One region of the Sinomonas sp. T428B genome, then DNA from elsewhere that is predicted to be linked to it. Evidence: predicted binding sites of a transcription regulator. Region 1 holds the regulator's gene; the other holds the start of a gene.
What was found. The regulator HrcA, encoded in region 1, represses chaperone genes, less so after heat shock. The targets are predictions, from matches to a motif close to TTNGCACTCGNNNNNNNCGAGTGCNAA.
Positions count from the first base shown of each region.

Region 2: ACUYMY_RS12820 (Hsp20/alpha crystallin family protein) is a predicted target of HrcA. The motif match lies at 5,572-5,598, and genes of this name have one in related genera.

Region 1 covers NZ_JBRAZR010000001.1:1,995,016-2,002,283, forward strand. Annotated here, with positions in the region: gene ACUYMY_RS09195 (GerMN domain-containing protein) at 1-772, shown strand, start outside; gene ACUYMY_RS09200 (16S rRNA (uracil(1498)-N(3))-methyltransferase) at 812-1,618, opposite strand; gene dnaJ (molecular chaperone DnaJ) at 1,621-2,751, opposite strand; gene hrcA (heat-inducible transcriptional repressor HrcA) at 2,774-3,790, opposite strand; gene ACUYMY_RS09215 (DUF3097 domain-containing protein) at 4,031-4,873, shown strand; gene ACUYMY_RS09220 (DUF4870 domain-containing protein) at 4,969-5,373, shown strand; gene hemW (radical SAM family heme chaperone HemW) at 5,416-6,666, opposite strand; gene lepA (translation elongation factor 4) at 6,708-7,268, opposite strand, start outside.
Region 2 covers NZ_JBRAZR010000001.1:2,773,683-2,780,950, reverse strand. Annotated here, with positions in the region: gene ACUYMY_RS12835 (alpha-amylase family glycosyl hydrolase) at 1-1,522, shown strand, start outside; gene treZ (malto-oligosyltrehalose trehalohydrolase) at 1,526-3,397, shown strand; gene ACUYMY_RS12825 (LVIVD repeat-containing protein) at 3,599-5,527, shown strand; gene ACUYMY_RS12820 (Hsp20/alpha crystallin family protein) at 5,680-6,165, shown strand; gene ppk2 (polyphosphate kinase 2) at 6,260-7,195, opposite strand.

The DNA.
Region 1 (7,268 bases):
GCTCGAGACGTCCCAGACCTCGGCGAAGAGCCCCGTGTACTGGCTCGGCCGCGCCCGCGACGGGATCTACCTCTACCGCGAGTTCAGGGACGCGGGGACCGAGGACAACCCGGTCACGACCGCGCTCAAGCTCATGATGACGCAGAAGCCGCTCGACCCTGACTACTTCACCCCGTGGCAGCAGCCGCGCAAGCTCGCCGCCTCGATCTCGGGCAAGAACATCATTACCGTCGACGTCTCCTCGGACGCCTTCAACAGCAACGTCGACGAGCGCACGGCCCAGCTGGCCGTCCAGCAGCTCGTCTACACCGCGACGGCGGCCGCGGCCAGCGCGGGCCTCGTCGACACCGAGCAGCCCACCTCCGTCATGCTGCTCGTCGACGGGCGGACGTCGCAGCTGGCCTTCGAGCGGGTCCGTCTTGGGCAGCTCATGCAGCGGGACCCGTCGATGGCCGCGCCCGGATGGATCATCGACCCGCAGGAGAACACGCAGCTCGACGGGCAGCTCAAGGTGTTCGGCCGCGCCGTTCCCGCCGGCACGCCGCTCGCCTGGCAGGTCCTCAAGCGGGATGCCTCCGGCGCCAAGTCCGTCTATCTCAGCGGAAGCATCACGTCCGGACAGGAGCCGGGCAAGCCGGGCGAGTTCACCTTTGCGGTCAACCTCGACGACGGCGAGTACGAGATCCGCATCCTCCCCGCCGAGGATGCCGCGGCGCCCGCGAACGCCGGGAGCAGCGCGTGGGACACCAAGTCATTCCGCATCGGGCCCTGACGCCCGGCGCGACCCGCGATGGGCTGACGCCGCCGGCCGCTACCTTCCCTCGGCCGTGCGCGCCCCGACGGGCCAACGCCCGAGCCGGTCCCCCGCGACGGCCAGGGCCGCCGGCCCAGCCGTGGAGGAGCGCAGGACGTGCGGGCCCAGCAGCGCCATGCGCGCGCCCGCAGCCGTGAACCGCGCGAGCTCGGCGGGGCTGATCCCGCCCTCCGGGCCGACGATGAACAGCACCTCGCCTGTTGCGGTGTCGCCTGCAGCCCTGTCGCCCGTGGCGAGGTCCGCGAGGACCGCCGAGAGCGGCTCGGCCGCCTCCTCGTGCAGGACGACGGCGAGCCTCGCCGCACCGATCCGCTCCGCCAGCGCGGCGCCGTCGTGCGCCCGCTCCACGACCGGCACGCTCGCTCGCCGCGCCTGCTTCGCGGCCGCGAACACGACCGAGCGCCACTTCGCGAGCGACTTCTCGGCGCGCTCGCCCTTCCAGCGGACGATCGAGCGCTCGGCCTGCCAGGGGATCACGGCGTCGACGCCGAGCTCGGTGGCCGTCTCGGCGGCGAGCTCGTCGCGGTCGCCCTTCGCGAGGGCCTGGACGAGGACCAGCCGGTACGGGAGGGCCGGCTCGCGCCCGACCCGCTCGACGGCGACCACGAGCTCGGATCCCACGGCGCTCTCGACGGTGCCCACGGCACGGACGCCGGCGCCGTCGGCCAGGTCCACGCCCTCGCCCGGGGCGAGCCGCTTCACCGTCGCGGCATGCCGGCCCTCGGCGCCGCCGACGGTGACGAGCGTCCCCGGCTCGGCGCCGTCGAGCGCCCCTTCCGGGACGTAGAAGAGCGGGCGGGACATCGTCAGAGGTTGCCGAGCTTGTCGCGCAGCTTGGCGAAGACCCCGCCCGTGCCCACGAGCTTGCCCTCGCCGACCTGCTCGCCGCGCAGCTTGGCGAACTGGCGCAGGAGCTCCTCCTGCTCGGGATCGAGGCGCGTGGGCGTCTCGACGCGGATCTGCACGAGCAGGTCGCCGCGACCGCCGCCGCGAAGGCGGGCGGCGCCGAGGCCAGGCAGGGTGACGACGTCGCCGGACTGGGTGCCCGGGCGCAGCGAGATGGCCTGCTCGCCGTCGAACGTGTCGAGGGTCATCTCGGCGCCGAGGGCGGCCGCCGTCATGGGCACGCTGAGCGTCGCGTGCAGCTGGTCCCCCTCGCGCGTGAACGTGCTGTGGCTCGCCACGCGGATCTCGACGTAGAGGTCGCCCGAGGGGCCGCCGGCCGTGCCGGCCTCGCCCTGGCCCGAGAGCTGGATGCGCGTGCCGGTCGAGACGCCCGCCGGGATCTTGACGGTGAGCGAGCGCCGGCTGCGCACGCGGCCCTCGCCGCCGCACTCGTTGCAGGGGGTCGGGATCTCGGTGCCGAAGCCCTGGCACGAGGGGCACGTGGCCATGGTCATGACCTGGCCCAGGATCGAACGGACGGGCCGCTGGATGTGCCCGCTGCCGTGGCATACGCCGCAGCGCACTGGCTCCGTGCCGGGCTCGCAGCAGGAGCCCTCGCAGCGGCCGCAGAGCACGGCCGTGTCGACCTCGATCTTCTTGTTGACGCCGAACACGGCGTCACGCAGCTCGATCCGGACCGCGATGAGCGCGTCCTGGCCGCGTCGGGTGCGCGAGGCCGGGCCCGCCTGCCCCCCGGCCGCCCCGCCGAAGAACGTCTCGAAGATGTCCTGGAAGGCGAAGCCGGAGCCGTTGTACGCGCCGCCGAACCCGTTGTCGTTGCCGTTCTCGTTGCCCGTCGTGTCGTAGATGCGCCGCTTCTGCGGGTCGGCGAGCACCTCGTAGGCGTGCGTGACGGCCTTGAACCGGTCCGCCGCCTCCTCGCCGGGATTGACGTCGGGGTGGAGCTTGCGGGCCAGCTTCCGGTAGGCCTTCTTGATCTCCTCGGCGCTCGCGTCAGACGGGACGCCCAGGGTTTCGTAGTGGCTGCTCACGGTCTTCTTTCTCTAGCTTCCTCTAGCTTCCGGCCAGGATCTTCGACAGGTAGCGGGCCACGGCCCGCACCGCCGCCATCGTGGCCGGGTAGTCCATGCGGGTCGGGCCCAGCACGCCGATCTTCGGCCCGTCCGTGCGCCCGTAGCCGGTGGCGACCACGGACGTCTCGATGAGCCCGTCGTAGGGGTTCTCGCGGCCGATCGTGACGGTCACGCCGCGCGGGTCGCTCGCCATCTCGGAGAGCAGCCGCAGCAGGACGACCTGCTCCTCGAGGGCCTCGAGGACCGGCGAGATGCTCTGCAGGAAGTCGCTGTTGGACCGGGCCAGGTAGGCGGTGCCCGCCATGACCATGCGGTCCTCGCGGGTCGAGGCGGCCAGGACCGAGAGGCCGCGCACGAGCTCGGCGGCCAGGGGCTGGTCGTGCGGCGGGAGTGCGTCGACGACGGCGCCGAGGGTCGCGTCGAGGTTGACGACCGAGGTCCCGGCGGCGCCCTCGATGAAGCGGTCGCGCAGGTACGAAAGCCGGTCCCGGTCGACCTCCTCGACGACGCTGTGGACGCGCTGCTCGACGGTGCCCGTGTCGGCGATCAGCACGAGCAGCACCTCGTGCGGCGCGAGGGCGACGGCCTCGATGTGGCGCACGCGGGCCCGCCCCAGCTGCGGGTACTGCACGACGGCGACCTGGTTCGTCAGCTGCGACAGGAGCCGGACGGTGCGCTCGAGCACGTCGTCGAGGTCGTCGGCGCCGTCGAGGAGCGTGTGGATCGCCTGCTTCTCCGCCGGGGAGAGCGGGCGCACGGCCGTGAGGTGGTCGACGAAGACGCGGTAGCCCTTGTCGGTGGGCACGCGTCCGGCGCTCGTGTGCGGGGCTACGATGAGCCCCTCGTCCTCGAGGGCGGCCATGTCGTTGCGGATCGTGGCGCTCGAGACGCCGAGCCCGTGGCGCTCCACGAGCGCCTTCGAGCCGACCGGCTCGCGGAAGTGCACGTAGTCTTCCACAATGGCGCGCAGCACTTCGAGCTTGCGCGGCTCGTTCATCCTCTCACCCCTTACGCCGTTCAGCGCCCGGCAATTGTTAGCACTCCCTGAGACCAAGTGCTAAGTCTATTATGCCCGCGGGCGCCCGTCCCGCAGCTGCTGGGGCACACGCCGTCGGCCGCCACGGCGAGGTTCCCGGGCCGCCGGGCCGGAGCCCATAGCATGATCACGCCGCCCGTGCGGGCGGCGCCGCCTGCGCCAGCGCGGCGGGAGCGAGGAAGGCCGGTGCGCGTGGAGCGGATGTCGTACGACTCATGGGGGCCCGCGGACCTCGCGGCGCCCCCGAAGCGCGAGCTGCCCGTTGTGCCGGTCGAGCTCGGCCTCGTGCTCGAGGACGCCGAGAGCGGCTGGGTCGGCGCCGTGATCCGGGTCGAGAAGTCCGGCGGCATGCACGTCATGAGCCTCGAGGACCGCCGGGGTCGCTCGCGCTCGTTCCAGCTCGGCTTCGGTTTCCTGCTCGACGGACGCCCGGTCCGCATCGGCCCGCCGGCGCCCCGCGCCGCTGCCGCCGCGCCGACGCGGACGGCCTCCGGGTCGGTGAGGGTCGAGGGGCTGCGCGCGCAGGTCGCCAAGGCGAGCAGGATCTGGGTCGAGGGCAAGCACGACGCCGAGCTGGTCGAGAAGGTCTGGGGCGACGACCTGCGCGTCGAGGGCATCGTCGTGGAGCCGCTCCACGGCGTCGACGACCTCGCCTCCGCCGTGGCCGAGTTCCGGCCCGGGCCCGAGCGCCGGCTCGGGATCCTCGTGGACCACCTCGTCGAGGGCTCGAAGGAGGCCCGCATCGCCGCCCAGGCCATGTCGGCGCCGGGCGCCGCGGGCAACGTGCTCATCGTCGGCCACCCGTACGTCGACGTGTGGCAGGCGATCAAGCCCTCGACGCTCGGCATCCCGGCGTGGCCCTCGGTGCCCCGCGGCACCGACTGGAAGACCGGCATCCTCGCCGCCTTCGGCTGGCCCCATGCGGGGCCCGAGGACATCGGCCTCGGCTGGCAGAAGCTGCTCGGGGCGGTGCGGACGTACGCGGACCTCGAGCCGGCGCTGCTGGGGCGCGTCGAAGAGGTCATCGACTTCCTGACGGCCTGAGGCCCGGACCTTGGCTATCCTTGGAGTGCCCCGGGGGCCGGAACCCCGGCCTCGGGCACCACGCACCATACGACGCACAGGCAAGGAACTTCCCAGTGGCTGAGTACCCGCAGGACCCGCACAACGGCGAGAGCGACTACCAGGGGGCCCCCGCCCGGGCGCTCCCGCTCACGGCCACGGAGGACCGCCAGTGGGCGACGCTCGCGCACTTCGGCGGGATCCTCGGCTGCGTCCCGGCGCTGCTCATCTACCTCGTCTTCAGGGACCGCGGCCCGTTCACGGCCCAGGAGTCCAAGGAGGCCCTGAACTTCACGCTGCCGCCCACGGCCGCGGCCATCGTCTTCAACGTGCTCGCGCTCATCCCGGTGATCGGGAACGTCTTCGCCGTGCTCGCGACCCTCGTGTGGCTCGGCCTCACGGTGTTCGCCGTCGTGGCGGGCGTGCAGGTCAACCGCGGCCAGCCGTACCGGTACCGCTACAACCTGCGACTCGTCCCGTAGCCCAGGCCCCGGCCGGTCAGTGTTCGGCCGGGGCAGGTCCGGCTAGGGCAGCAGGCGCCGCACCGCGGCGTCGGCGAGGAGCCGGCCGCGCAGGGTGAGCACGAGGCGGCCGCGCACGGCAGCGGGGCCCTCGACGATCCCCTCGGCGATGAGGCCCGCGACGGCGGCCCGGCCCTCCGGCGGGACGTCGGCGACCGGCAGGCCCGAGGCGAGCCGAAGCCCGAGGAGGACGCGCTCGACGCGGCGGGTGTCGGCGTCGAGCGTCTCCCGGCCGGCAGCGGGCGACTCGCCGCGCGCCAGCCGGCCCGCGTAGGCGGTGGGGTGCTTGACATTCCACCAGCGGACCCCGCCGACGTGCGAGTGCGCGCCCGGGCCGATCCCCCACCAGTCCCCGCCGTTCCAGTAGGCGAGGTTGTGCCGGCACGCGTAGCGCATGCCCTCCGGGGTGTCGCCGGCGGCGCCGCGGGCCCAGTTGCTCACCTCGTACCACCCGAAGCCCGCCTCAGCGAGCACGGCGTCGGCGAGCTCGTACTTCTCGGCGTGGTCGTCGTCGTCCGGCTCCGGTACCTCGCCGCGGCGGATCTGGGCCGCGAGCTTCGTGCCGTCCTCGATGATGAGCGCGTAGGCGCTCACGTGGTCCGGCTCGCAGGCGAGGGCCGCGTCGAGGGACGCGCGCCAGTCCGCCATGCTCTCCCCGGGGGTGCCGTAGATGAGGTCGAGGCTCACGTCGAGGCCGGCGTCCCGGGCCCAGCGGACGGCGTCGGGCACCCTGGCCGGGGTGTGCGTGCGGTCCAGGACCTTGAGCACATGCGGGACGGCGGACTGCATGCCGAAGGAGACGCGCGTGAAGCCCGCCTCGGCGAGGGCCTCGAGGGAGGCCGGGGTCACCGAGTCCGGATTCGCCTCGGTCGTGACCTCGGCGCCGGGCTCGAGGCCCCACTCGTCGACGGCGGCGGCGAGGATCGCGGCGAGATCGGCGGCGGGGAGGATCGTCGGGGTGCCGCCACCGAAGAACACGGTGGACATGGGCCGGCGCGGCACGCCCGAGGCATCCAGGGCCGCCGCGGCGAAGCGCACCTCGCCAGCCGCCGTCGAGGCGTAGGCCGCCTGGGACGCCCCGCCCCCGAGCTCCGTGGCCGTGTAGGTGTTGAAGTCGCAGTACCCGCACCGCACCGCGCAGAAGGGGATGTGCGCGTACAGCGAGAAGCCGCGCTCGGCCGCGCCGACGGCCGCCTGCTGCGGCAGCACGCCGTCGGCCGGCGCGGGGTCACCGATCGGGAGGGTACTGGGCACCTACGCCACCGCCGTCCGGGCCGGTGCCGGGAGGACTCGCACTACTTCTTCGCCTTGTCCTTCGACGACTCGTCCGTGGTCAGCGCGGCGATGAAGGCCTCCTGCGGGACCTCCACGCGGCCCACCATCTTCATGCGCTTCTTGCCTTCCTTCTGCTTCTCGAGCAGCTTGCGCTTGCGCGTGATGTCGCCGCCGTAGCACTTGGCGAGGACGTCCTTGCGGATCGCGCGGATGTTCTCGCGTGCGATGATGCGCGAGCCGATCGCGGCCTGGATCGGCACCTCGAACTGCTGGCGCGGGATGAGCTCGCGCAGCTTGCCGGTCATCATGACGCCGTAGGCGTAGGCCTTGTCCCGGTGGGTGATCGCGCTGAACGCGTCGACCTGCTCGCCCTGGAGGAGGATGTCGACCTTGACGAGGTCGGCGACCTGGTCGCCGTCGGCCTTCCAGTCGAGCGAGGCGTAGCCGCGGGTCTTGGACTTGAGCTGGTCGAAGAAGTCGAAGACGATCTCGGCGAGCGGGATCCAGTAGCGCAGCTCGACGCGGTCCTCGGAGAGGTAGTCCATGCCCTTCATCTGGCCGCGGCGGCCCTGGCAGAGCTC
Region 2 (7,268 bases), 780 kb from region 1:
GGACGCCCTCACCAAGCTCGACACCGAGCTGCGCGGGGGCGAGCCCGCGGACTTCGGGGAGATGGTCCACGGGACCAAGCGCTGGATGACGGACGGACTCCTCCGGGCCGAGATCCTGCGCCTGGCCCGGCTCGCGGTGGACGATCCGGTGGTCGACGTCGGGCTGGCGGCCGCCGTCGAGGGGGAGCCGGAGGCGGCCGACGCCGAGGCGAGCCTCGGGCGCGAGGAGGAGCCCGCCGTCGTCCGCGATGACGAGGAGGCGGACCCGCTCGAGACGGCCGCGGACGCGCTCGCCGAGATCGCCGCGCAGTTCCCCGTCTACCGCACCTACCTCCCCGAGGGGCGCGAGGTGCTCGCCCAGGCGTGCCGGGACGCGAAGATGGCCCGGCCCGACCTGGCCGCGACGGTCCGGGGGCTCGAGCCCCGGCTCGCCGACCCGACGCAGGAGCTCGCCATCCGGTTCCAGCAGACCACCGGCATGGTCATGGCCAAGGCCGTCGAGGACACCGCGTTCTACCGGTACACCCGGCTCGGCACGCTCACCGAGGTCGGCGGCGACCCGACCCAGTTCTCGGTCTCCGCGGACGAGTTCCACGCCCGCATGGCCGAGCGCGAGCGGCACCAGCCGCACACCATGACGACCCTCACGACCCACGACACGAAGCGCAGCGAGGACGCCCGCGCCCGCATCAGCGTCCTGTCCGAGCTCGCGGACGAATGGGCGGCGCTCGTGCCCCGGCTCAACGCGTTCGCGCCCCTGCCGGACGGGCCGCTGTCCAACCTGCTCTGGCAGGCGGTCCTCGGCGCGTGGCCCGCGGACGCCGAGCGGCTCGTCGGCTACGCCCTCAAGGCGGCCCGCGAGGCCGGCGTGCACACCCGCTGGACCGCGCCCGACGAGGAGTTCGAGACCGCCGTGCGCGCGCTCGTGGACATCGCCCTCGTCCCGGGCGAGGTGCACCGGCTCCTCGGGGAGCTCTCGGAGCGGATCGACGGGCACGCGGCGTCCAACGCGCTCTCGGCCAAGCTCGTGCAGCTCGCGATGCCCGGGGTTCCGGACGTCTACCAGGGCACCGAGTTCTGGGACCGCTCGCTGTGCGACCCGGACAACCGGCGCGGCGTCGACTTCGCCGCCCGCGCCGCCGCGCTCGAGGCCCTCGACGCCGGCGCCCCCGTGCGTGGGCCGTTCGTCCAGGAGGCCAAGCTGCTCGTCGTCTCGCGGACCCTCCGGCTGCGCCGCGACCGCCCCGAGCTGTTCAACGGCTACGGCGCCGTCGAGGCGCACGGGCCCGCAGCCGAGCACCTCGTCGGGTTCCGGCGCGGCGAACGCGGGGCGATGGCCCTCGCGACGCGCCTGCCGGTCGGGCTCGAGCGCCGCGGGGGCTGGGGCGAGACCATGGTGCACGTGTCCCGGCCGATGCGGGACGCCTTCACCCAGACCAGGTACGAGGCCGGCGGGCACCACGTGGGCGAGGTCCTCAGGGCCCTCCCGGTGGCGCTCCTGATTCCAGAGGAGGGGGAGTAGACAATGGCTGAGCGAGCCGTGGCCGAGCGGAGGGCAGTGGAGCCGAAACCGGGAGCGGCGCGGGAGCCGAAGCCCCTCGGCTGGGTCTGGGCCCCCCGGCCCCACCGGGTGGAGCTCGTCCTCGGGACCGGGGCCAAGCAGGAGCGGCTCGCCCTCGAGGCGCGCGACCGCGCGTGGTGGGCCCCGCCGTCGGACGACGCCGGGCGGGTGGCCGCGGCGCTCGCGGCGGGGGAGCGCTACGGCTACGTCCTCGACGGCGAGGGGCCCTACCCGGACCCCCGCTCGCTGCGCCAGCCCGACGGCGTGCACGAGCTCTCGGCGGGCTTCGACCCCGGGGCGCACGTGTGGGCGGACGGCCGGTGGTCCGGCCGCGAGCTCGCGGGCTCCTCGGTCTACGAGCTGCACGTGGGCACCTTCACGCGCGGGGGCACGTTCGACGCCGCGGTGGAGCGGCTGCCGTACCTGGCCGACCTCGGCGTCGGCTTCGTCGAGCTCCTGCCGGTCAACGCGTTCAACGGCCCGCACAACTGGGGCTACGACGGGGTGCTGTGGTCCGCAGTGCACGAGGGCTACGGCGGCCCGGCCGCGTACCAGCGCTTCGTCGACGCCGCGCACGCGGCGGGGATCGGCGTCATCCAGGACGTCGTGTACAACCACCTCGGCCCGAGCGGGAACTACCTCCCGCAGTACGGCCCCTACCTCCTGCCCGGCGCCGCGACCGGGTGGGGCGACGCCGTCAACCTCGACGGGCCCGACTCGGACGAGGTCCGGGCGTTCATCCTCGCCAACGCGCGCCTGTGGCTCGAGGATTACCGCGTCGACGGGCTCCGCCTCGACGCCGTCCACGCCTTCGTGGACCGCCGCGCGCGCACGCTCCTCGAGGAGCTCCAGGACCTCGCGGACGACGTCGCGGCCCGCACCGGCCGCACGAAGGTCCTCGTCGCCGAGTCGGATATGAACAACCCGAGGCTCATCGACCCGCGCTCCCGCGGCGGGTACGGCCTCGGCGGGCAGTGGAGCGACGACTACCACCACTCCGTCCACGTGGCCCTGACCGGCGAGACCGAGGGCTACTACGAGGACTTCGCCGACCCGGAGGCCCTGCCCAAGGTCCTGCGCGGCGGCTTCTACCACGACGGCTCCTACTCGAGCTTCCGCGGGCGCAGCCACGGGCGGCCGATCGATCCGGATCGCGTGCACCCCTCGCAGCTCGTGGTCTGCAGCCAGAATCATGACCAGGTGGGCAACCGCGCCGTCGGGGACCGGCCCAGCGCGCGCTTGGGCTACGACGGCCTCGCGGTCGCCGCGGTCCTCACGCTCGCGGGCCCGTACACGCCCATGCTCTTCATGGGGGAGGAGTACGGGGCGAAGACCCCGTGGCAGTTCTTCACGTCGCACCCCGAGCCCGAGCTCGCCGAGGCCACCCGGGAGGGCCGGCTCAAGGAGTTCGAGCGGATGGGCTGGGACCCGGCCCTCGTGCCCGACCCGCAGGACCCGGCCACGCGCGAGCGCTCGATCCTCGACTGGGCGGAGGCGGAGACGCCCAACGGCGCACGCCTGACCGCGCTCTACCGCCGGCTCCTCGCCGTGCGCGCCGAGCTTCCCGGCCTGTGGGACGGCCGGCTCGACGAGACGGAGGTGCTCTCCGGGACGGCCGAGCCCGGCGAGGCCTCTGACGGAGGCGCGGCCCGCTGGATCACGTGGCGCCGCCCGGGCGCTGCGGTGTGCGTGGGCTTCGGCCCGGGCCCCGTGTCGGTGCCCCTGCCCCCGGGGCTCCCGGTCAGGATTGCCGTCTCGACGGACGAGGGGTGCGCACTCGAGGGTGCAGAGGTGCGCCTGCCCGGGCTCGCCGCCGTCGTGCTCGCGACTGGCTGAGAGCAGCCTGTCAAGAGGCTGAGAGGACATGGCGCTCGCAGGGCCGATTTACGGCGTGTGTCACGCCGGTCGACAATCCCCGGGCCACAGCATCTCCAGTCCTTGGATTAAACAGGCGATTGTCCCTAGATCTTGGCGTGTGGCGGTCCTACCGTGTGCTGTCGGGGGAATCGACAACTCACTCTGAGCCTAGGGGCAACCATGCATCGACGTGGGTCTTTAATTGCCGCCGCCGCCAGCGCCGTGGCACTCTCGCTGTTCGGAGTCCCCGGCGCGGCCGCCCACCCGGACGGCCAGCACGGGATGGACGAGGGGCACCTGATCGGTGCCGGGGAATTCGGGAAAGTCGATTTCGTCGACAAGGTCGACGTGACCAACACGCCCGACCTCATCGCGGACGTGGCCGTCTCGCCGGACGGCAACACCGCCTTCCTCGCCAACTGGGGCGAGCCGGACTGCGCCGGCCCGGAGACCGGCGGGCGGACCAGCCCGGACGCGGGCGCGTACATCGTGGACATCTCCGGCGTCGACCGGGATCCGCGGGAGGCCGCCCGGCAGATCGGCTTCATCCCGTCCCATCAGGACACCCGCCCCGGTGAGGGCATGCAGGTCATCGAGGTGACCACCGGAAGCTTCAGCGGCGAGATCCTCGTCATGAACAACGAGCCGTGCGGCAAGAACGCCAAGGGCGGCGTCTCCCTCTGGGACGTCACCGATCCGCGGGACCCGAAGAAGCTCTCCGAGCACTTCGGCGACCGCGAGCCCGGGGCACGTGACACTCATGAGATCCACAGCGCCTTCGCGTGGGACGCGGGGGAGCGCGCGTACGTCGTGATGACGGACAACCTCGAATTCCCGGACGTGGACATCCTCGACATCACCAACCCCCACCGGCCGCGCCTCGCCGCCGAGTACAACCTCAACGACTTCAACGTCGCCCAACCGGAACTCGGCCTGACGGACTCCTTCCTCCACGACATGGTCGTCAAGCAGATCGAGGGCCGCTTCATCATGCTGCTCTCGTACTGGGACGGCGGGTACGTCCTTCTGGACGTCACCGATCCCGCCAACGCCGTCTTCCTCGGCGACACCGACTTCGCCGCCCTCGACCCTCAGCTCTTCGAGGCTCGGGGAGTCTCGCTGACCCCTGAGGGCAACGCCCACCAGGCCGAATTCACCATCGACAACCGCTTCTTCATCGGCACGGACGAGGACTTCGCGCCCTACAGGACGGGGCCACTCCAGATCACCACGGGCGAGTTCGCGGGAGAGTACGGCTCGGTCGTGGTCCCCGGCGGCCAGCCGCCGGCGGTCCTGGGCGACCTGACGCTCAACGGGCCCGCCGTGTACGGCGGCTACGGCTGCCCGGCCTCCGCGCCGGTGCCGACGCCGGGGAGCATCTCGGGCTACGTGGAGAGCCTGCAGCCGGGCGAGGAGAAGATCCTCGTGCTCCAGCGCGGGCCCGTGGGCGATCCGAGCGCGCCCGAGGATGCGTGCTTCCCGGGCGAGAAGGCGCATGTGGCCGCCCAGGCGGGGTGGGACGCCGTGCTGTTCGTCAACCACCACGCCGGGGAGGCCGCCGGTGGTCAGCCCTTCTGCGGCTCGGGTGCCTTCGTCGATGCGATCGTGGCCGTGTGCACCACCCACGAGGCGTTCCACAAGCTCTTCGCGCTCGCCCCGGTCGGGGGCCCGTGGACCTATCCCGAGAACCTGGCCATCGGCACGGTCGGCGAGAGCATCGAGGTCGGCTCGATCTTCGACGGCTGGGGCTACGTCCACCTGTTCGACGCCAAGACCCTCCAGGAGCTCGACACGTTCGCCATCCCCGAGGCCCACGATCCGGACTTCGCCCTCAAGTATGGGGACCTGAGCGTCCACGAGGTTGCCGTCGATCCGCAGGATCCTTCGCTGGCCTACCTCTCGTACTACTCTGGCGGGCTCCGCGCCGTGCAGATCCAGTGTTCCAACCCAGCCGACACCGCCACATGCGAGCTCGTCGAGGTCGGCGGCTACCTGGACCAGCACGGCAACGACTTCTGGGGCGTGGAGACCTTCATCGGCGAGGACGGCCGGACGTACATCCTCGGCAGCGACCGCGACAGCGGCCTCTGGATCTTCGTGGATCCGTGACGGGGGAGGGCCCTCGCGACCCCTGATCAGGGGGCGGGAGGGTCTTGGCACTCTCGGGGTGAGAGTGCTAAAACATTGCCGTCGGGAGAGATCCCGACCCGACAGACAAGGAGTGAACACCCCCCGATGGGGCGAGGAAGGAGTGATTCCTCATGGCTGATTTTGACCCGATTCGTGAGTTCGACCGCCTGACCGGAGCCCTATTTGGCCAGCGCAACAGCGGGCCCCGGCTCATGCCGATCGACCTCTACTTCGAGAACGACCACTACATCCTCAACGCCGACCTGCCCGGCATCGACCCCGGGTCCGTCGACATCGACGTGGACGGCCAGCTGCTGACCATCCGTGCCGTGCGCACCCTGCGCGGGCACGAGGGCGTCAAGTGGCTCGCCCGGGAGCGCGAGGGCGGTGCGTTCCTGCGCCAGCTCACCCTCGGCCAGGGCATCGACACGGAGAGCATCTCCGCGACGTACAACAACGGCGTGCTCGCGGTGACCATCCCCGTGCACGAGCGGGCCAAGCCGCGCAAGATCGAGGTCAGGACCGACGTCGAGAACATGCAGGTCGAGATGGGCCGCGACAAGGCGCCCAAGGATCTCGGCGAGCGCCAGGAGGGCCAGCGGCAGGTCGGAGCCTGACCGGCTGCCCACCGTCCAGGTCGGATCCCTCGATGGCCGGCCCCCTCATGGGGCCGGCCGTCGGCTGTCTGAGAAGGCGACGGGCGACGCCGAGTCAGTCGCCGCTCGTGTGGCGTGCCCGCTGGACGATGAGCGGGTCCGGAGCGCAGGCCACGTCCGGGTCCTTTCCGTCGTACTCGATCTGGCTCAGGAAGTGGCGCATGGCGTTGAGCCGTGCCCGCTTCTTGTCGTTGGACTTGACGGTGATCCAGGGCGCATGGTCGGTGTCGGTGCGCAGGAACGTCGCCTCCTTCGCCCGCGTGTAGTCCTCCCAGCGGTCCAGGGAGGCCAGGTCCATCGGCGAGAGCTTCCACCGCCGCACCGGATCGATCTGCCGGATCGCGAACCGGGTGCGCTGCTCGAGCCTGGTGACCGAGAACCAGAACTTGGTCAGGTGGATGCCGGAGTCCACGAGCATCCTCTCGAACTCCGGGGCCTGCCCCATGAAGGTCTCGTACTCCTGCTCGGTGCAGAAGCCCATGACCCGTTCGACGTTGGCCCGGTTGTACCAGGACCGGTCGAACATCACGATCTCCCCGGCAGTGGGAAGGTGCTGGACGTACCGCTGGAAGTACCACTGGCCCAGCTCACGGTCCGACGGCTTGCCCAGTGCCACCGCCCTGGCCGAGCGCGGGTTCAGGTGCTCGGTGAACCGCTTGATCGTCCCGCCCTTCCCCGCGGCGTCGCGGCCCTCGAACACGATGACGTGCCTCTGGCCGTTGTCCTGGGCCCAGTACTGGAACTTCAGCAGCTCGACCTGGAGCCGGTACTTCTCCAGGTCGTACTCCTCGCGCGTCATCCGGTCCTCGTAGGGGAAGTCCTCCCGCCACGTCTCCACGGCGGATCCGCCCGGGTCGATGAGCTCCGGGTCTTCGCCCTGCCCGCCGCGCACGGTATAGCCCTCGTCGACCAGGCGGTCAATGGCCTCCCGCAGGTTCTCCCGGACCCACCACCGCTGCTCGACCGACTCGTGCCTCCCACCCTCTGCCATTGGCGGATCCTTTCGAAGCGGCGTCGGAGCGTTGCCGCAGTGTAGCCCACGCGGGCGCAGGCCACGCCTGCTC